3 regions of the Pantoea sp. AS142 genome follow, and region 3 is predicted to be linked to each of the others. Evidence: predicted binding sites of a transcription regulator. Region 3 holds the regulator's gene; each other region holds the start of a gene.
What was found. Region 3 encodes PurR, which represses purine synthesis genes. Its sites were predicted from a motif close to CANGCAAACGTTTGCNTG; they were not measured.
Positions count from the first base shown of each region.

Region 1 (6,705 bases), on a different contig from region 3:
ATAGCGCCGGTTCAGCCACCACAGCACGCCGTTCGACAGCGTGGTGAACACCAGATAAATGACACCCGCCACAATGGCGAAGTAGAACGGCTGCCAGGTACTTTTCCCCGCCAGCTGCGTCGCCTTCACCACATCTTCCAGCCCCAGCAGCGAGACCAGCGCAGTGGCTTTGAGAATCACCTGCCAGTTGTTACCGATGCCTGGCAGCGCGTAGCGCATCATGGCCGGGAACAAAATGCGTCTGAACACTTGCGCGCCGGTAAAGCCAAACGCGGTTGCCGCTTCAATCTGCCCTTTTGGTACGGCCATAAAAGCGCCACGGAACGTTTCAGTGAAGTAGGCACCATAGATAAAACCGAGCGTGATGATACCGGCGACCATCGGATCAATATCAAACTGGGCAATGCCCAGCGCATCGGTTACCTGGTTGAGGACAATCTGCAGACCGTAAAAGATCAGCAGCATCAGTACGAGGTCTGGCACGCCACGAATCAACGTGGTGTAGCCTTCAAAAATCATCGCCAGCGGCCGGCTGCGCGACAGTTTCGCGCCTGCGCCAATCAGGCCCAGCAGCACTGCCAGCACCACGGAGGTCAGTGCTAGCTCCAGTGTTACCAGCGTGCCCCGAAGAATTACATCAGAATAGCCATACAACATCGAGAGGGTCCTGTCGTGGGGTGAAAACGAAACGCTGCCCGCAAGCGAGACGGGCAGTTTGGCTCTACCTCTCCCTTAACCCTGCCATCCGCCATTTACGTAAAAGGTCGGGGTTCAGCGCCTAGCAGAAACGGCTCATGCCCGACAAAACGGCAGGGTACTCAGAGGGTAAAGCGACAGGATGGTTAGTCGCCGTACACATTGAAATCGAAATATTTCTTCGCAATCTTGTCGTAGGTACCATCTTTACGCATGTCAGCAACGGCTTTGTCGATAGCCGCTTTCAGTTCGCTGTCATCTTTACGCAGTCCCATTCCGGTACCAACGCCAAAGATCTTGTCATCTTTCACGGCCGGACCGGCGAAGGCGTAGTTTTTACCCACCGGCTGCTTGAGAAAGCCTTCGCTGGCCTGCACTTCATCCTGGAACGCAGCATCAATACGGCCCGCATTCAGATCCTGATAGACCAGATCCTGATTAGCATAAGGCGTAACGTTTACCCCCTTTGGCCGCCAGTTCTGATTAGCATAGGTTTCCTGCGTGGTGCCCTGCAGCAGACCGATATTTTTGCCTTTCAGCGACTCGATGGTCGGCTCAATTTTCGATCCCTTCGGTGCAACTAAACGCGCATTAGCGGCGTAAAGTTTTTCCGAGAAGGCGATCTCTTCCTGACGTTTAGCTGTGATAGAAAGTGAGGAGATGATGGCATCAATTTTCTTCGCTTTCAGCGAGGGAATCAACGCATCGAAGTCGCTCTCAACATAGGTACATTGGGCATGAATACGTTTACAAATTTCGTTAGCGAGGTCGATATCGAAGCCCACTAACTTGCCTTGCGCGTTTTTCGACTCAAACGGTGGGTAAGTTGGATCTGTGCCGATACGGATTGAGCCCGGAACCGCCGCGACGACGCTGGCAGCACTGGATAAGCCCAGCATCAGGGAAAGAGCCAGAACACGCTTTTTCATAGATTACCCTCAAGTGAAATGCTTTTTGTTATGTGGTTCGTGATGTGTTTGCGCAAAGTAATTTGCATGTTTCATGCCAGTTCTGCAAGTTATCCACGCCGTTAGCATGATGTCAGACTCGCGTAAACGCTGTGTTTGTGAGGAGAATATAGCAGTGAAGTAAAACAGAAAAAGCGAGGTTGTTAACTTTTGGTGCGTCAAATGCACGAAGAGTGATCCGAGGCGCGCTTATGCACTAAATAAGTGCGCCAGTGGAATTTTATGCACCCTGCCAGCGCGTAAAGAGGTCTTCGGGTAATTCGATATCAAACTGGTCGGTAACCCGGTTAACCGTCTGATCGATCAGTTGATCGATGGTTTCAGGACGATGATAAAACGCTGGCACCGGCGGCATGATAATGGCACCCAGCTCTGCGGCGGTGGTCATCATTCGCAGGTGACCGACATGCAGCGGGGTTTCGCGCACGCATAAAACCAGCTTACGTTGCTCTTTCAACACCACGTCAGCGGCACGGGTCAGCAACGAATCACTGTAACTGTGTACGATACCAGAGAGCGTTTTCATCGAGCAGGGTAAAATTGCCATGCCCAGCGTTTTAAACGATCCAGACGAAATATTTGCTGCAATATCGCGCACGTCATGCACCACATCGGCCAGCGCCTGTACGTCACGCAGCGAATAATCGCTTTCCAGCCCCAGCGTCTGACGCGCCGCCTGGCTCATAACCAGATGTGTTTCAACCTCTTCCACCTGCTGCAATACCTGCAGCATGCGCACGCCATAAATCACCCCGCTTGCGCCAGAAATGCCAATGATGAGTCGTTTCATATTCCAACCTTATATCAGCCAATGCGCCATCATACGCGGGCCAGCGGGTTTATGAAAACAAACAGGGCGGGATTGCTCCCGCCCTGCTTTATGCTGCCCGCCTGTCGGGAGCATCAGCCTTCGTTATGCAGCTCAAGGTTTTCGACTTCGTTCTGCCGCTGGAGCGCTTTGGCGTCATCATTGCGCAGCGACTCAAGATACTCCAGGTACTGCTGATCAACATCTTTCGTCACGTAAATGCCATTGAACACTGAGCACTCAAATTGTGCAATGTCTGGATTCTCTTCACGAACCGCTTCAATAAGATCGTTAAGGTCCTGAAAAATCAGCGCATCGGCTTTAATCAGCTGGCGAATCTCTTCCACTTCGCGGCCATGCGCAATCAGTTCAGTGGCGCTCGGCATATCGATACCGTAGACGTTCGGGAAACGAATTTCCGGTGCCGCTGATGCCAGATAAACCCGTTTTGCACCCGCTTCACGCGCCATCTCAATGATCTGCTCTGAGGTGGTACCGCGCACAATCGAGTCATCCACCAGTAGCACGTTTTTATCACGGAATTCGGCCCGGTTAGCGTTGAGCTTGCGGCGCACCGCGCTGCGACGTAACTGCTGGCCCGGCATGATAAAGGTGCGGCCAACGTAACGGTTTTTCACGAAGCCCTGGCGATAGGGTTTGTCGAGAATACGTGCAATTTCCAGCGCGATATCGGTTGAGGTTTCCGGAATCGGAATCACAACGTCGATATCCAGATCTTCCCACTCACGGGCAATTTTCTCGCCCAACTTGGTGCCCATACGGACACGGGCGCTGTAGACCGAAATTTTGTCCAGGAACGAGTCGGGGCGAGCAAAATAGACGTACTCGAACAAACAGGGATTGCTTTTCGGATTTTCAGCGCACTGGCGGGTTGAAAGCTGGCCCTGCTCTGTGACATAAACCGCTTCACCCGGTGCAACGTCACGGATGAACTCAAAGCCCAGCGTATCCAGCGCCACGCTCTCGGAGGCGACCATATATTCGGTGCGACCATCCGCAATAACACGCTTGCCCAGTACCAGCGGACGGATACCGTTGGGATCTCGAAAAGCGACCATGCCGTGACCGATGATCATCGCCACCACCGCATAGGCGCCACGCACCTGCTGATGCACTGCAGCCACCGCAGCAAAAATGTTGTCGGCTTCCAGCGGATCGTTTTGAAAACGATCTAGTTCCTGCGCAAAGATATTCAGCAGGATTTCAGAATCTGAGGTGGTATTAACGTGGCGGCGGCCCTTTTCAAACAGGTGCTTACGCAGCACATGGGCGTTGGTGAGATTACCGTTGTGCGCCAGGGTGATGCCATACGGCGAGTTTACATAGAAAGGCTGCGCTTCAGAGGCACTGGAACTTCCCGCCGTTGGATAACGCGCGTGACCAATCCCCATATTGCCCTGCAGACGCTGCATGTGGCGTGCTTCGAAAACGTCGCTGACCAGGCCGTTTGCCTTTCGCAGGCGAAAACATTTCAGCGCATCGATGGTACAAATGCCTGCGGCATCCTGCCCGCGGTGCTGGAGCACCGTTAACGCGTCATAGATCGACTGGTTGACCGGCATGAAACCGGTGATACCGACAATACCGCACATGTTGTCATTTCCTCATTAAGCCGCACTCCCGGTCACATCACCGGGGTAAAAAACTCGACGTGCTTTTCAGGTAATCAAAAAACCACCTGATTATATAACTGAACTCGGGAATGAGTTGAGACTGTTGCCAGTCCGGACTTTTAGAAAAGCCAGTGAATGTATCAAGGAAGAACAGCAAAGCGGCCACAATCAGCACACCACGCAACGCCCCGAAACAGACGCCCAACACCCGGTCGGTTCCCGACAGGCCGGTTTTTTCCACCAGCGTGCCGATAACGTAGTTCACAATGGCCCCCACAATCAGCGTAGCCACAAACAGCACACCGATGGCGATACCGTTACGAACCAGTTCGTCGTCAAAACCTGTAAACCAGACTGCAAGGTAGGCATAGTAATGACTGGCGACAAAAAACGCGCATCCCCAGGTAACAAGAGATAAGGCTTCCCGGACAAACCCACGGACCAGGCTGACCAGAGCCGAAAAACCAACTACCGCAATAATGACGTAATCAATCCAGATCATGAACTCTTCCAGCGCCAGTGCAATTGCACCCCTGCATCCAGTTCGGGGCGCATTCTAACAGAAAAAGAAAACGTTTGCGTAGCGGTTTTCTTTTTCTGCATCCATAAAAAAGGCGATAAAAAAAAGTGCTATCGCCCGGGTGATTTTCAGCCGGGCAGGCCGTTGAAAATCGTCATTTTTTTACGCTGTAGCAGGCTTTATGCACTCTGCTTTTCGGGCAAAAGACACTGCCTGTTACTGCTATCGGCAGCGCCAATCACCTGATTTAGCGGGCGCTGTACGGCTTCACAACGCCGCCCAGTCCTGAGATATTTTTCAGTTCGCCCACCGCGCTCTGCATTTTGGCTTTTGAGGCATCCGGCCCAACGTAAATGCGGGTGATCTGTCCCTGTACCGGCGTTGAAGGCACGGTAAAAGCACGATAGCCCGACAGCCGTAACTGCGCGACAATCTCATTCACTTTGCTGGCGTTTTTCAGTGCACCCAACTGCACGACATAAGCCTGTCCTGCCGGTGCCGTTGTCTCTGCCGCTTTTGGCGCTTCTTCCTGCTTAGGCTGTTCAACCGGCTTTGGTTTGGGCTGCTCCACGGTTTTTGGCTTCTGCTGTTCGACCGGTTTCTGCTTAGGCTGCTCTGCGACTTTTGGTTTACGCGGCTCTTCCGCTTTCGGTTTCGTCACCGTCTGTGCGGGCACAGACGGATGAACCGGCGGCGGCGAGACCACCACGGGATCGCTCTCATCTTCCGGTTGAGTCCGTCCCTGCTCCGCCGTGGCGTTGGTTTTGCCATTACCATTGCTGCTGTTGACCGCATTGCCCGCGCCTTCCGGCGGCTGTGCCGGCAGCGACTGGGTTACCGGTGGCACCATTTCGCTATCCTGCTGATCATCAGGTTTCGGCACCAGTGGAATGGCGGCGAACTCCTCTTTGTAATGCTTTTTCTGACCATCCAGCAGCCCTGGCAGTACAATCACGCCAACGGCGACCAGAATAACGGTGCCGACTAAACGGTTCTGAAACTTACTTGCCACGTCCTTTCTCCGTTTCAATCGATTCCATGACCTGCGCAACGGTGTGGAATGAACCACAGACCAGCACAATGTCCTGCGGCGCTGCCTGCTGGCGGGCCTGCTGCCAGGCGAGCTCAACCGAGCTAAAGGCTTCACCCTGTGACAGGCCGCTCAGCAGTTGCTCAGCACTGGCGCCGCGCGGTCCGTCAAGCGGTGCGCAGTACCAGACATCGACCACCGGTGCCAGCGCCGCCAGCGTACCGGCGATATCTTTATCATGCAGCATGCCCACGACGGCATGCACTTTGCCGCGTTTCGGCAATGCCGACAACCGTGATGCCAGATAGGTTGCCGCATGCGGATTATGGGCGACATCCAGAATCACACGTGGTGATTCGCAGAGGGTCTGGAAACGCCCAGGCAGCATCGCCAGCGGCAGGCTGGCACGAATCTGCGCCTCACTGACCTCAAGCCCTGAGACCCGTAGCGCCACCAGCGCGGTCGCCGCGTTAGGCAGCGGCACCTGTGGCAGCGGCAGATCGTTTAGCTCACCCGTCGCATCACGCAGCGACCAGCTTTCTGCCTGCGTATGCCATGACCAGTCACGGTTGCACTGTAACAGCTGAGCGCCTTTTTCCTGTGCGACCACGGCAATACTCTGCGGCATATCAGGTTCACCCACTACCGCAGGTTTTCCCGCCCGGAACACACCGGCTTTCTCACGCCCGATGCTTTCGCGATCCGGCCCAAGCCAGTCAGTGTGATCCAGCGCGATGCTGGTGACCACGGCGACATCGGCATCCACAATGTTTGTGGCATCCAGTCGACCGCCGAGGCCGACTTCAAGGATCACCACATCCAGCTGCGCCTGGTGGAACAGATTGAGCGCGGAGAGCGTGCCAAATTCGAAGTAGGTCAGCGAAATATCTGCACGTCCGGCTTCAATTTCCGCAAAGCTGGCGCAGTGCTGCGCTTCACTTAGCTCCTTTCCCTGAACCCGAACGCGCTCGGTGTAGCGCACCAGATGCGGCGAGCTATAGACGCCAACGCGGTAGCCCGCGGCGATCAGCAGCGTTTCCAGGGTGCGA
Region 1 covers NZ_JBBCMO010000002.1:251,588-258,292, reverse strand. Annotated here, with positions in the region: gene WFO64_RS06310 (histidine ABC transporter permease HisQ) at 1-657, opposite strand, end outside; gene argT (lysine/arginine/ornithine ABC transporter substrate-binding protein ArgT) at 843-1,625, opposite strand; gene WFO64_RS06300 (UbiX family flavin prenyltransferase) at 1,885-2,454, opposite strand; gene purF (amidophosphoribosyltransferase) at 2,568-4,085, opposite strand; gene cvpA (colicin V production protein) at 4,123-4,608, opposite strand; gene dedD (cell division protein DedD) at 4,874-5,638, opposite strand; gene folC (bifunctional tetrahydrofolate synthase/dihydrofolate synthase) at 5,628-6,705, opposite strand, start outside.
Region 1: cvpA (colicin V production protein) is a predicted target of PurR. The motif match lies at 4,672-4,689, and genes of this name have one in related genera.

Region 2 (6,705 bases), 280 kb from region 3:
CGGTAACCGCCCCATGGATCTTTCCCTTCACCCAGCATTTTTGCCTCCAGCGTTACCGGTTTTGTTACGCCATTCAGCGTAAGATCGCCGGTAATCTGCAGCTCATCCCCCTCTTTCTCCACTGACGTGGATTTAAAGGTTGCCAGCGGGTTTTTGCTGGTATTCAGGAAGTCAGCACTGCGCAGGTGCTTGTCACGCTCTGCGTGGTTGGTATCCACGCTGCTGGTGTTGATTGTGACATCAACTTTATCTGCGGCAGGGTTCTTCTCATCAAAGGTGAAACGGCCATCAAAATCTTTAAAGGTGCCATAGAGCCAGCTGTAACCCAGATGCTGGATACGGAACTGTATAAAGGCGTGCTGGCCCTCTTTATCGATTTTGTAGTCCGCGGCATTGGCGGTCAGTGAGCCGAGCAGCAGGCTGGCACCGGTCATCGCCAGCAGGGTCTTTTTCAACATATTATTTATCCTTTTCAGAGGGTGAGGGGAGAGGTAAACCTGACATCCGTTTTAAGGTGATATCGCGATCGATAAAGTGATGTTTTACCGCAGCCAGACCATGCAGTAATGACAGGACGACAACCGTCCAGGCCAGCCAGAGATGAATGTCGCCCGCCAGGTCAGCCTGTTCGCCAGCACCACTGAACAGCGCGGGCAGAATAAAAACGTTAAATACTGAGATAGGTTTGCCATCGGCGGTGGAGATCAGATAGCCACTGATCAGAATGGCTAGCAGCAGAGTATAAAGCAACAGGTGCGCCACCACCGAACTGATGCGCACCAGCGGGGAATAGCTGCTTAGCGGTGATGGCGGTGGTGAAATACAACGCCACAGCAGGCGAATAATCAGCGTCAGAAACAGGATGACGCCAACACTCTTATGGATTTCTGGCGCGTCGTGATACCAGCTATCGTAGTAGCCCAGGCCAACCATCCATAATCCCAGCGCAAACATGACATAAATCGCCAGTGCCATTGACCAGTGCAGCAGCACGGCAACCAGTCCAAACTGATGAGGTGAATTACGTAATAACATAATGTAGCTTTCATGAAGAAATAATCTGAAATAAGCATCTACATTATGAAATATAAAATCAATCGTCCTTACGCTTCTATAGATTTAATTTTTTGAAGTGAAAAGGTTGAATAAACCGGCGACGAGATGCGCAATATTACTGAATGAGTTATTTCTGACAGGCGAATCGTCAACGGTAAAAAGCGGAAATTAACCCTAAGAGCGAAATACATGCCCACGCTATGTCAGGAATATTCAGATTACGTCAGAATTTGTCAATCAGGTGGCATCAGTCTGATGCCACCCGTTATCAGCGTCAGAAACGCGAGAGGCGGAAAGGTGTCAGATCAAATGAGAACGGTTTTTGCTGAGCAAATTCCGTAGCCAGTTCGCCTAATACGCTGGCAAACTTAAATCCGTGTCCGCTGAGACCGGTAATGATTAAGCGGTCAGGCTCACCTGGCAGGGTATCGATAATAAAATCTTCATCCGGGCTAAAATCGTAGCTGCAGGCTTCGCCATGCAGACAGACACCGACGCCGGGTAAAAACTGACGGAGGAAACCAAAAGTTTCACTGCCATCGGCCGCCACCGTGCCAAAGGGTTTACGATCCTCTGGTTGCTGCATTGGCTGACCGCCATCATGACGACCCACCTTCAGGGCATTGTTATCCGCCGGGAAACCATAAAACTGGCTGCCATCCAACATTTCAATGGTAAAACCGGGAAACTTATTATTCTCGCTGTACCGACCATCTGCCTGATACCAGGCAAATACCTTGCGGGTGGGTGCCACCGGCAGGCCAGGAACTAATTTTCCGACCCACGTGCCGGCACTGATCACCATTTTGCGGCCCCGATAGACACCATCCAGGGTGGTGACCTGCTGCAGTTCGCCGTCACGGCCAATCTCCGATACCGGGCAGTTGAACAACTGCGCACAGCCCGCCTGTTCCGCCAGCTGGATCCAACTGCGTACCGCCTGTTCACATTTCAGATAGCCAGATTGCGGCTCGAATACCCCCAGATACCCTTCTGGCACGTTGATTTGCGGCCAGCGCTTACGCACGTCATCGGGTTGCATCACTTCGATGCTGAGCTGCCAGCGGGTAGCGCTGTCGATAACATTCTGGATAAACGGTGACTGATTTGGCGCGAGGTTAAGTACACCGCTGCGATGCATGATGCGCTCACCGGCACGTTGTTCCAGCTCATCCCACAGCGTTTGCGCTCGCAGAACCAGGGGAACGTAACGTTCACCTTCACCATAAGCGTGACGTATCAGCCGGCTCTCGCCATGATGCGTGCCCTGATTATGGGGAGGATGGGCGCTGTCGATCATTAATACCGATAAACCCGCCTGGGTGGCATAGTAGCCTGCCGCCGCGCCCACTGAGCCGCTGCCAACGACGATAAGATCATAAATCATGGTAACTACGCTCTAAGAGTCAGATAATCAAAAGCATACCAGAAACAGAAACGAAAAAGGCACCCCTGAGGGCGCCTCTTTGATGCGGCAGGAATTAATGCTTGTTAAGGAGTCGTTCTATCTGTTCAGCTGATTCTATCTTGGCGATGCCTGCTTCAAGAATCGAGATAAATTGCCTTGCCACATCCGTTGTCAGCCAGTAAGTCGGGCCAACGTCCGCTTCTTCTTCTTTTTGATCCTGCGACGACAGCGAGTGCAGGCGGATCATCATGGCGTCATAGCTATCAACGGTACTGATATCCCAGCCCACCAGCGGGTGAGTCTGGATAACATCTTTTCTTCTGTCCATTATAACCTCCTTATTACTCGTTAAACGAAGTGCATGATGAGGTTCAATGCGGCTTTTTATTCCAATAGCGAAACAATTATAACAGTAAACCAGGGTATCACTGTTTAAAAAATGCCGTGAGTCAGCTTCTCACAGAATATTCGGGTTTAACAGGCGAAAGTTAAAAAATAAAATGCCTGGCAGCCAGGCATTTTTATCACTATTCAATGGACGGTCAAAAATCGTGTAACACGGTATGCGTGAGCTCAGAGTGCCGGGGTTTCCGGTACGATGCCGCCGCCGCGTTTTTGCAGTGTTTCTGCCAGACGGGCAAAATGCTGCTGAAGCTGCTCATCATGGTTTTGATTTTGAGCTTCAAGCGACAGATTGTGGACCAGTAGCTGACTGGCACGATCGTCAAGACAGAAAATCAGACTGGAAAAGGCATTTTCCAGCACCGTCAATCGACGCTGCTGATCACCAATCAGTGCTAACAACTCACCAAAGGTCATCGCCTCTTCCGGTTTATCAGTAGTCATGTTGTCGCACCTCCTGTTATGCGTGACGATCGCAAGAATAGGGCATTGATCATTAAGAGTCCAGATGCAGGATAGGGGAAGGGCGAGAGGGGAGAAAAGATAAAAAAACCGGGTGGCGACACCCGGAAAAAAGCACAGTGGCGGTTAATCAATAATGAACCAGTCGTCAGCGCTTTCCCACGTCTGCTGCAGGATTTCGCTGATTTGGTCGCGCGTCTCTTTTCCACCGCCCAGCACGCTGAGATTGTTGGCACTGGCATAACGTACCTTGACGTGATTGGTCGAGTCAGGGAACTGTTCATCAATGCGGCGCGACAATTCATCGCTTAACGCTTCTATCGCGCCAGCAGGAAGAGGTCGGGTATTTGATACGGTAATTTCAACGCGCATAACAGCCTCCGTTTAAGATGCTGTATATATTTACAGTATCCATGGGCCGGAGGCAAGTAAATTTATGCGATGCGCCAGTTCAGCGTTTCACCCGCCAGGAACGGCACCAGTGAGTGGCTGCCGAGCGCAACTGATTCTGGCACCTGCCAGGGTTCACGTACCAGAGTAATCGTTCCTTCATTCAGCGGCAGGCCATAAAAACGCGGGCCATTCTCAGAACAGAACGCTTCAAAATGCTCCAGTGCATTCAGTTCTTCAAAAACGGTGGCGTAAGCGGGCAACGACGTTGGCGCATTAAATACCCCCGCGCAACCGCAACTGGCCTCTTTAAGATGGCGCAGATGCGGCGCTGTGTCGGTACCGAGGAAGAAGCGCGGATGACCGCTCGCCACCACGTTACGCAACGCCTCCTGATGCACGTTGCGTTTAAGAATCGGCAGGCAATAGAGGTGCGGACGAATACCGCCCACCAGCATGTGGTTGCGGTTAAACATCAAATGCTGCGGGGTAATCGTTGCGCCCAGCGTCTCATCAGCAGCGGCAACATACTCAGCGGCATCCTGAGTCGTAATGTGCTCCATCACCACTTTCAGTGCCGGGAACTGGCTGCGAAGCGGCACCATGACCGTTTCGATAAACCGGGCTTCACGGTCAAAGATGTCGATTTGCGCATCAGTAACTTCACCGTGAATCAGCAGCGGCATACCAAGATTCTGCATCCGCTCCAGCACGCGGGCAATAGAGGCGATATTGGTCACGCCATGGCTGGAATTAGTTGTGGCGTGTGCCGGATAGAGCTTAGCCGCGGTGAACAGACCGGAGGTGAAACCGCGCGCAAGCTCATCAGGATCAAGCGAGTCGGTCAGATAGCAGGTCATTAGCGGCGTAAAGGCGTGATCGACGGGCAGCGCCGCAAGGATGCGATCGCGGTACGCTTCACCTGCCGCGACACTGGTTACCGGCGGTACCAGATTTGGCATCACGATGGCACGACCATTCACCGCACTGGTATAGGGCAGGACCGTTTTGAGCATTTCATCGTCGCGCAGATGAATATGCCAGTCGTCAGGGCGACGCAAAGTAAGTTGCTGAGGTTGTGCTGTCATCGGTGAAGCTCCGGCAGAAGGGAAACAAAATGCGTGTTTTGGCCGGGGTCTAAGCATAAGGATTCAGGCAACCGTTTGCACCTGGTTTTTATGCCGGCATTGAAAATCCGCGCCGGAGAGCGCGGATTGGGGTTACTGCGTGAAGGGGATCACCAGCTCACCCGGTTTCACTTCCAGCCCTTTAGCCAGTTTCTTCGCCAGCGACTCACCTTTGCTACGGTCAGCGCTGAGCACGTAAGCTGGCTTTTGATCAAAATAGCTTTTCAGCGATTGATTGAGGTAAGGCGTCAGCGTCTTCATGACTGAGGCCATTTTTTCTGGGGCAACCTGTGCATCCACAATCTCCAGATCGCGCAGATAGATCGCGCCCTGCTGCTGGTCATAGACCGGCTGAGCACGCATCTTCAATTGCATATCGGCCTGCTGCGGGCCAAACAACGAAGTCACGTTGATTTTCGCATTACCGGAAAGCGTCACTTTACCCGGCTCTTCACGGCCGATCTGGCTGGTCAGGCTATTCAGCACAATGTGCGCATTCACCAACCCGGAAACGCCAATATCTTTCTCATAATTGTTATGCTTCTGCAGTGCCTGGTTCACTTCCTGTTCGCTGATAGTGTATTGCGTCAGTTGATTACAGCCGCTTACCAGCAGCGCAATCAACAGGGCAGACAGCCCGAAAAAAGCCTTTTTCATCGATCTTTATCCTGAATATCAGAGCCAAAAACAGGGTATAGCCTGCCTGAATGCGCAGCGGGTGTCATCAGGAAAGGGATGAGAAACGCCGCAGCGTTTCTCATCGGGGCAGGGTTAGTGGGCAATTGATGACAGCAGATTAATCTGGGTCTGTTTGGCCATGTTATCGCGGTAGTCAGCGACCCGCCCCGGCCAGTCGATACCGGCCACCAGCGTCAGAGAGCGCAGCAATGGGAAGAGGTTAAAATCATCTTCCGACAGTTTGCCGTTCACCGCATTGGGCTGTTCGATTAATTTGTTCAGCTTACGCAGATCGCTGCTCACATTTTTAATCAGTCCGGCTGAGTGACTTTTCAGCATCTCGAAATCACCGATGCTCGGCTGCTTTTTGGTACGGAAATAGTCACGCGCCTCTGGCGTAGCGAATTCGGCAAATGCCGCCTCTGCAATGCGCGGCAACAGCAGTTTATTGACATAGCTGTTCATGTGACGCAGCCAATCGCCAATCGCCGGATTCCGCGCGCCGGTGATCAGCGGCTCACCATCCTGATGATCGATAAAGTGCACAATCTCCATGCTCTCAGGCATTGCGCTGCCATCCTGCTTCTGCAAAATAGGTGACATTTTTTGTCCGACCAGGCGTTTCGGCATCGCTTCATCGTCGTTGAGCATCACCACCAGCTCAACCGGTTTATTTTTCAGGCCAAAAATCATTCGTGCTTTAACACAAAAAGGGCAGTGGTCATAGATATAGAGCTTCATCCTGATCTCCCGGGCTTTACAGATTGAGTGTTTAACAGAGTGAATCAATTCATCCTGTTTTCAGGCTTGCAAAAAGTATGGAAGAGATTACCCCACAGGGCAAACCTGGCTTGTCAGTCAGGCGTGCTGCAAAGTCCACTGCTGAAGTCGCCTGCCGCTAGTGTTGTTTGCTGTGATAACAGAGCAAAATCAACCTCTTTATCGCTAATCAGTTGTAACGTTTTACCGCAGGCCAGGCGGCGGTTATAGTGAAAGCCGGGTAATGACGGCTCATCTCTATCAGCCATTGATTTCAGGAGTCAGGATGTTTGGCTATCGCTCTGCCGCGCCCAGGGTGCGATTAACCACCGATCGGCTGGTGGTCCGTCTGGTTCACGAACGTGATGCCTGGCGAATGGCAGATTACTACGCGGAAAACCGCCTGTTTTTAAAACCGTGGGA
Region 2 covers NZ_JBBCMO010000001.1:686,270-692,974, forward strand. Annotated here, with positions in the region: gene WFO64_RS03480 (YceI family protein) at 1-455, opposite strand, end outside; gene WFO64_RS03485 (cytochrome b) at 460-1,035, opposite strand; gene solA (N-methyl-L-tryptophan oxidase) at 1,331-2,443, opposite strand; gene bssS (biofilm formation regulator BssS) at 2,538-2,792, opposite strand; gene WFO64_RS03500 (hypothetical protein) at 3,038-3,310, opposite strand; gene dinI (DNA damage-inducible protein I) at 3,455-3,700, opposite strand; gene pyrC (dihydroorotase) at 3,763-4,806, opposite strand; gene WFO64_RS03515 (lipoprotein) at 4,939-5,502, opposite strand; gene grxB (glutaredoxin 2) at 5,617-6,264, opposite strand; gene WFO64_RS03525 (hypothetical protein) at 6,378-6,551, opposite strand; gene rimJ (ribosomal protein S5-alanine N-acetyltransferase) at 6,569-6,705, shown strand, end outside.
Region 2: pyrC (dihydroorotase) is a predicted target of PurR. The motif match lies at 4,871-4,888, and genes of this name have one in related genera.

Region 3 (6,705 bases):
TTAATCCGGCCGACACCGCCAGGCTGGCGGCAAAGCAGAGTCCTAACTGCAGCGTGTTCTGCAACGCTGCCGCTTTACCGGTGGCGTGCGGGAAAGGCATCAGCGCACCGGACACCACAATCGGATAGACCGCACCGTTAGCCAGCGCCATACCGCAGAAGGGTGCCATCAGGCTCATTAGCGTGCTATTGCCTGACAGCGCAACAGCAAACAGCGCAAGAATGCTCAGACTATAGACTCCCAGCAACCAGGGCAGCAACTGTGCGCCGCTAAAGCGGTTGAGGAGGGCGCGACAGCTGAATCCGCCAATTAAAAAGGCGAGTGTTTGCGGCACATAACTCAGGCCGATATCGGCAGGCGAGAGACCCAGATCCGCCAGAATAAAGGGCGAGCCGGTCAGCCAGGCAAAAAAGCTGGCTGAACAGGCGGAATAGATCAGCACATTTCCGCTGTAGACCCGTGATTTTAGCAGGGTGAAAAAGCCGGGCTGCGTACCTTTTTCGCCCGCGGGCTTACGCACGGTGGGCAGGCGCAGAGTAGTCAGAATCAACGCCACCGCAATCAGGGTTAGCACCAGGAAAATCGAACGCCAGTGGAAGTGACCGATCAGCCAGGCACCCAGCAATGGGGCCAGCGCCGGAGAGAGTGCAACCAGTGGCATAATGGTGGCAAATACTTTGTTGGCGCGCGCGGCAGGGTAGCGATCCACCACCAGCGCTTGCCAACTCACGGCCGCAGCACAGACACCAATTGCCTGAACAAAGCGCAGCGCCAGCATCAGATAGATATCATTTACCCACAGCATGCCTGCGCAGCCAACACCAAACATGGCCAGTCCGGCCAGCAGCACCGGTTTACGGCCGATGCGATCGGAAAGGGGGCCCCAGAAGAGCTGACCACAGGCGAAGCCTGCCAGGAATAGACTCATGCTGGCGCTGATCAGGCCGGGCGAGGTGTTAAAAGTTTGCTGCATTGCGCCAAAGGCGGGCAGGTACATATCAGTGGCTAAAAAGCCCAGCATGCTCAGCAGGGCAAGATAGGGCATGAATCCTTTATTCGACGACATTTGACTCTCATTTTGGCAGGATAAACGCGTCAGAGTGTAAAAGGTGCGTCTGACGCTGTGAAACGGTAATATTTGCCGATTGCTGTTAAAATTTTTGAAGGCAAATTATGTGGTCAGAATATGCATTAGAAGTGGTTGACGCCGTCGCCCGCGGGGGCAGCTTCAGCGCCGCCGCGCAGGAGTTACACCGGGTACCTTCTGCCATCAGCTATACGGTGCGTCAGCTGGAAAACTGGCTAGCGGTACCGCTATTCGAACGTCAGCATCGTGAAGTGGTTCTGACCCCGGCAGGCGAACATTTTGTCCGGGAAGGGCGCAGCATCATCAAAAAAATGCTTGCCACACGGCGACAGTGTCAGCAACTGGCCAACGGATGGCGCGGCCAGCTAAGCATTGCCGTTGACCGTATTGCTAAGCCTCAGCGCACCCGGCAAATGGTCAAAGATTTCTATCGCCACTTCCCCGATATGGAGTTGATCATCAGCTATGAAGTTTTTAACGGTGTATGGGATGCGCTGGCCGATGGCCGGGTGGATGTGGCGATTGGTGCGACTCAGGCGATTCCGGTTGGCGGACGGTTTGCCTTTCGGGATATGGGCAAACTCAACTGGCGTTGCGTTGTCGCGCCTCACCATCCCCTGACGCAAGCGAGCCAGATAGATGACGACACGCTGCGCAGTTGGCCATCACTGGTGCTGGAGGATACGTCACGCGCACTGCCGCGTCGTATGACATGGACGCTGGATAACCAGCGCAGGCTGGTGGTGCCGGAGTGGCAAACCGGCCTTGAGTGCGTGCAGGCGGGATTGTGCGTGGCGATGGTGCCTGGTCATCTGGCCAGGCCACTGCTCGACAGCGGCGAACTGGTTGAACTGACGCTGCCGGTGGCGTTTCCGGACAGCCCATGTTGCGTCAGCTGGGCAGAGGATCGCGCATCACCGGCGACAGGCTGGTTGCTCAGCTATCTGGGTGATGCGCAAACGCTTAATCAGGAGTGGTTAAGGGAAGATTACCGGCGATAGTCGCGGAACGGGCCATCGGCTACTGAACGGCGCTCAATCAGCGTGGGATGGACTTCAATCGTTTGTGAAACTTCACGCTTACTGGTGATACGGTCCAGCAGCATATCCAGCGCTTTCTCACCCAACTGGGCTTTAGGCTGATGCACTGTGGTCAGGGCGGGGGCGAAATAGCGGGCGTTGCGCACATTGTCATAGCCGATCACCGAAATGTCCTGTGGTACGCGCAAACCCATCTCATCGGCGGCGCAAATCGCGCCCATCGCCATGATGTCACCCCCACAGAACACTGCCGTCGGGCGTTGCTTCTGCGACAGGATCTGCTGCATCGCCTGATAGCCCGACTCCGGCTCAAAGTCACCCTGCACAATCCATTCGGTGCGCGGCTGAATACCCGCCTCTTCCAGCGCCTTCAGGAACCCGGCATGGCGGCCGCCACCGGTGTTACGCTCCATCTGACCGGGAATGGCACCAATCTCACGATGTCCACGTTCAATCAGATAGCGTCCCGCCAGATAACCGCCCTGAAAGGCATTATCCAGTACTGTGTCTGTGAAGTCGGCGCGCGACTCGCCCCAGTCCATCACTACCATCGGAATATTGCGGTTCTCTTCCAGCATTTGCAGCAGGTCGTCCGGATATTCAGAGCACATCACCAGCAAACCATCTACGCGTTTCTGCGCCATCATGCTGAGATAGGCGCGCTGTTTTTGCAGATCGTTATGCGCATTACCCAGAATCAATGTATAGCCTTTATCAAAACAGTGATTTTCAACCGCTTCAATAATTTCAGCGAAATAGGGCGCTTCGCTGGAGGTGGCAAGCAGGCCCAGCGTCTTGGTATGGTTCACTTTCAGGCTGCGCGCCACGGCGCTCGGTGAGTAGTGCAGTTCCTTAATCGCCTGCCAGACCGCGTTGCGCGTCTCTTCAGCCACAAAGCGGGTTTTATTGATGACGTGCGAAACGGTCGTCGTTGAGACTCCTGCGCGTTTCGCCACATCTTTAATTGTTGCCATGAAAATCGGACTCCAGTGCCTATCTAACCCTATGATAAGCTTTGTGTTAAACGTTTGCGTCTGTTCAGGGTTTTTTCCGCAAAAATGCCGCTTTACCGGACAGAAAACAGGCTCCTGGCGGAGAAAAACCGCCTGACAGCGTGCGCAAACGGAATCAGGGTTGCGCGCGTTGCGCAACAAAGGCGGGATTCTAACAAGGCTGGACGGATAAAACGAGATTTTTACTGGGCCCTGTGGGAAAATGCGATATCCACACTAATTGTGTGATGAAGGAGCAAGCAATGAGTACCGATCTTAAACTGGCTTTAATGACCACCGTGGGCTGTCTGCTGATGATTGTGGCCTTTAGTTTTACTGCCATTCTGCACTAATAAAAAAGCCGGGATTATCCCGGCTCTCTTCTGCTTGTTCTGCTACTCAGCGTATGGTTTTCGGCGTCATCACGCGACGGGCACCAATATAGTGACGTTGCCAGTAATCTTCCCCTAATGCGCTGATCTGAATATCTTTGCCGGTACGTGGTGACTGGATAAATTTGCCGTTGCCCAGGTAAACGCCGACGTGGTCAGCAGTACCGCGTCCATTGATGCGGAAGAAGACCAGATCGCCTTTCTCCAGCGACTCACGCTTGATTGGCGCAGCATCACGCAGGTGATACATCTCGTTAGCGGTTCGTGGGATTTTAAACTTCACCAGGTCTTTATACGCGTACCAGACCAGACCGCTGCAATCGAAACCGGTATGCGGTGAGGTGCCGCCCCACTGATACGGCTTACCTAACTGACCCATCAGCTTGGTCATCGCTGTTTCGCGCGCTTTCTGGTAGCGCTGGCGATGAGATTTGCTCATTTTAATCGTGCCGGTCTCGCTGGGGGTTACCTCAACCGTTTTCAGCGGGCGCTGATGACCATAGCGTTTCTTGTCTTTGTTCTTGTTGATACGGGCTGTTTTAAGCGAGGTCTTTTTAGCAGGTGTCTGTTTAGCGATGAGTTCGACTTTTTTCTGTTTTTTAGTTTTTAGTTTTTGAACCGAGCTGAGGCGAGTTTTTTTCGTCACCGTTTTCAACGGGCGACGCTTGCGGCGCTCATCGTCGCGCGCGCTCTTTTTCTCTGCCTTATGCGTACTAACGTTCACCGGTGCGTGCGGCGACGCAGCGGCGATGTTAAAAAACAGTTGCGCAAAGGCCAGCATGAAAAGCGTAATGATTAAACGCATAGTCCATTGAAGTCGTTAAGTTGTCAGGGCCACTACGCACCGCGACAAAGTTGAGATTAATCTGATCCAGGATCAGCGCCCCGGCCATTCTAGTCCAGTTCTTTTAAAAACTGTAATGCCTTTTAATATTAATCTTTGCAACCCACGTAATTGCGCTGAAAATGAGCATTTTCAGCGTCTTATATCAGCGAAATTATTACGAATTATTAATCTGTTACCAGACGTTAATAATCAGGCATTCAGGCATCCGACGCAGGACTTAACAATGATGGCGATTTAATCGGGCAGCGATCAAAATGTCGTTTTCAGTCATGCTGCGAAGTCGCTACAATAAACAAACACGAAGTAACGAATTAAGGAAGGCAATTATGAGTACTGTAGAAAAAATTCAGCGCCAGATCGCAGAAAACCCGATCCTGCTGTACATGAAAGGTTCTCCGAAACTGCCAAGCTGCGGTTTCTCTGCACAGGCGGTGCAGGCGCTGTCAGCCTGCGGTGAGCGTTTTGCTTACGTGGATATTCTGCAGAACCCGGACATTCGTGCAGAGCTGCCGAAATATGCCAACTGGCCAACTTTCCCGCAGCTGTGGATCGATGGTGAGCTGGTCGGTGGATGCGATATCATCGTTGAGATGTTACAGCGCGGTGAACTGCAGTCGCTGATTAAAGAGACCGCAGAAAAATTTAAAGAAGCAGAATAAAAAAAGGCCGACATTAAGTCGGCCTTTTTTCATTGCAGCATCGCTTATGCGGATGTACTGATTTGCGCGTCGTCTTCCGCGAAGGGCAGTGGCCAGCCGCCTAACCGTTTCCAGCGGTTCACCAGTTCGCAGAACAGTGTCGCCGTCTGCTGAGTGTCGTAAAGCGCCGAATGCGCCTGTGTAGTGTCAAACGCCATTCCCGCCGCGATACAGGCTTTCGCCAGAACCGTCTGACCCAGCACTAGCCCGCTCAGGGCCGCGGTGTCGAAGGTGGCAAACGGGTGAAATGGATTGCGCTTGAGGCTGGCACGTTCAGCCGCCGCTGACATAAAATTCAGGTCGAAGGTGGCATTGTGCGCCACCATAATGGCGCGATTGCAGCCGCTGTCTTTTATGCCCTTACGCACCATTTTGAAAATAGCGTGCAGCGCCTCATATTCACTGACTGCGCCGCGTAGCGGATTGCTGGGATCAATACCGGTAAAGGCCAGAGCCTCGGGATGCAGCAGCGACCCGACAAAAGGTTCGACGTTGAAATGCAGCGTCTGGTCAATCTGAATCCATCCCTCTTCATCCATTTTCAGCGTGATAGCGGCAATCTCCAGTAACGCATCGGTTTGCGCATTGAAACCCGCGGTTTCAACGTCGATCACCACCGGATAGAAGCCACGGAAACGTTGATTGAGTGCATTAGGGGAATTCGATTCAGACATCAGGATCTCGTTGCAGAAAAAGGGCAGCGCGTATTATGGCAAAAAACGGGGCCGGGTGCAGCAGATGAAGCGCAGAGAAGGGGATACAGCCCACCCGATTAGGCAGGCTGACAGGCAAAGTTAGTGACCCAGGCCGTTACCGGCATCTTTATTTTCGATCAACTCGATTTTGTAACCATCGGGATCTTCAACAAAGGCAATAATGGTGGAGCCGCCTTTAACCGGACCAGCTTCACGCGTAACGTTGCCGCCATCTTTGCGGATACGTTCGCATGCCGCTGCCGCATCATCAACGCCCAGCGCAATATGACCATAAGCATCACCAAGGTCATACTTATCGACACCCCAGTTGTAGGTCAACTCGATCACCGCACCTTCGCTTTCGTCGGTATAGCCCACAAACGCCAGGGTATATTTGTATTCGGTGTTTTCGCTCTGACGCAGCACGCGCATGCCCAGTACACGGGTGTAGAAATCGATAGAACGCTGGAGATCGCCAACGCGCAGCATGGTATGAAGTAAACGCATAACATCCTCTTTTAAATAAAATGCCAAAGCCGGGTGACCCAGGCGCTAAGTATAGCGATGAAAATCGCCGATGAATAATGGCTGCCGTCATCGTCTCCGACGGCAGCCCAAACCGGTTACAGTGTCGGATAGTCGATATAACCTTCAGCGCCGCCGCCGTAGAAGCTTTCCGGGCGCTGTGGATTGAGCGGCGCATCCTGCTGCAGACGCTCAACCAGATCCGGGTTAGCAATGTAATCGCGACCAAACGCAACGGCATCAATGAGACCGCGAGCGATCAGATCATCCGCTTTCTCAACGGTATAGGCACCGGCACCAATGATGGCACCCGGAAACAGGTCACGCACTTTCTGACGGAAGGCATCAGTATAAGGCTGACCACCGGCCCAGTCTGGCTCAGAAAGGTGCAAATAGGCGATGTTGCGTTTTGCCAGCTCGCCGATATAC
Region 3 covers NZ_JBBCMO010000001.1:967,539-974,243, forward strand. Annotated here, with positions in the region: gene punC (purine nucleoside transporter PunC) at 1-1,066, opposite strand, end outside; gene punR (DNA-binding transcriptional activator PunR) at 1,174-2,088, shown strand; gene purR (HTH-type transcriptional repressor PurR) at 2,076-3,101, opposite strand; gene cydH (cytochrome bd-I oxidase subunit CydH) at 3,383-3,472, shown strand; gene WFO64_RS04875 (C40 family peptidase) at 3,519-4,316, opposite strand; gene WFO64_RS04880 (Grx4 family monothiol glutaredoxin) at 4,682-5,017, shown strand; gene rnt (ribonuclease T) at 5,062-5,730, opposite strand; gene gloA (lactoylglutathione lyase) at 5,851-6,258, opposite strand; gene WFO64_RS04895 (alkene reductase) at 6,375-6,705, opposite strand, start outside.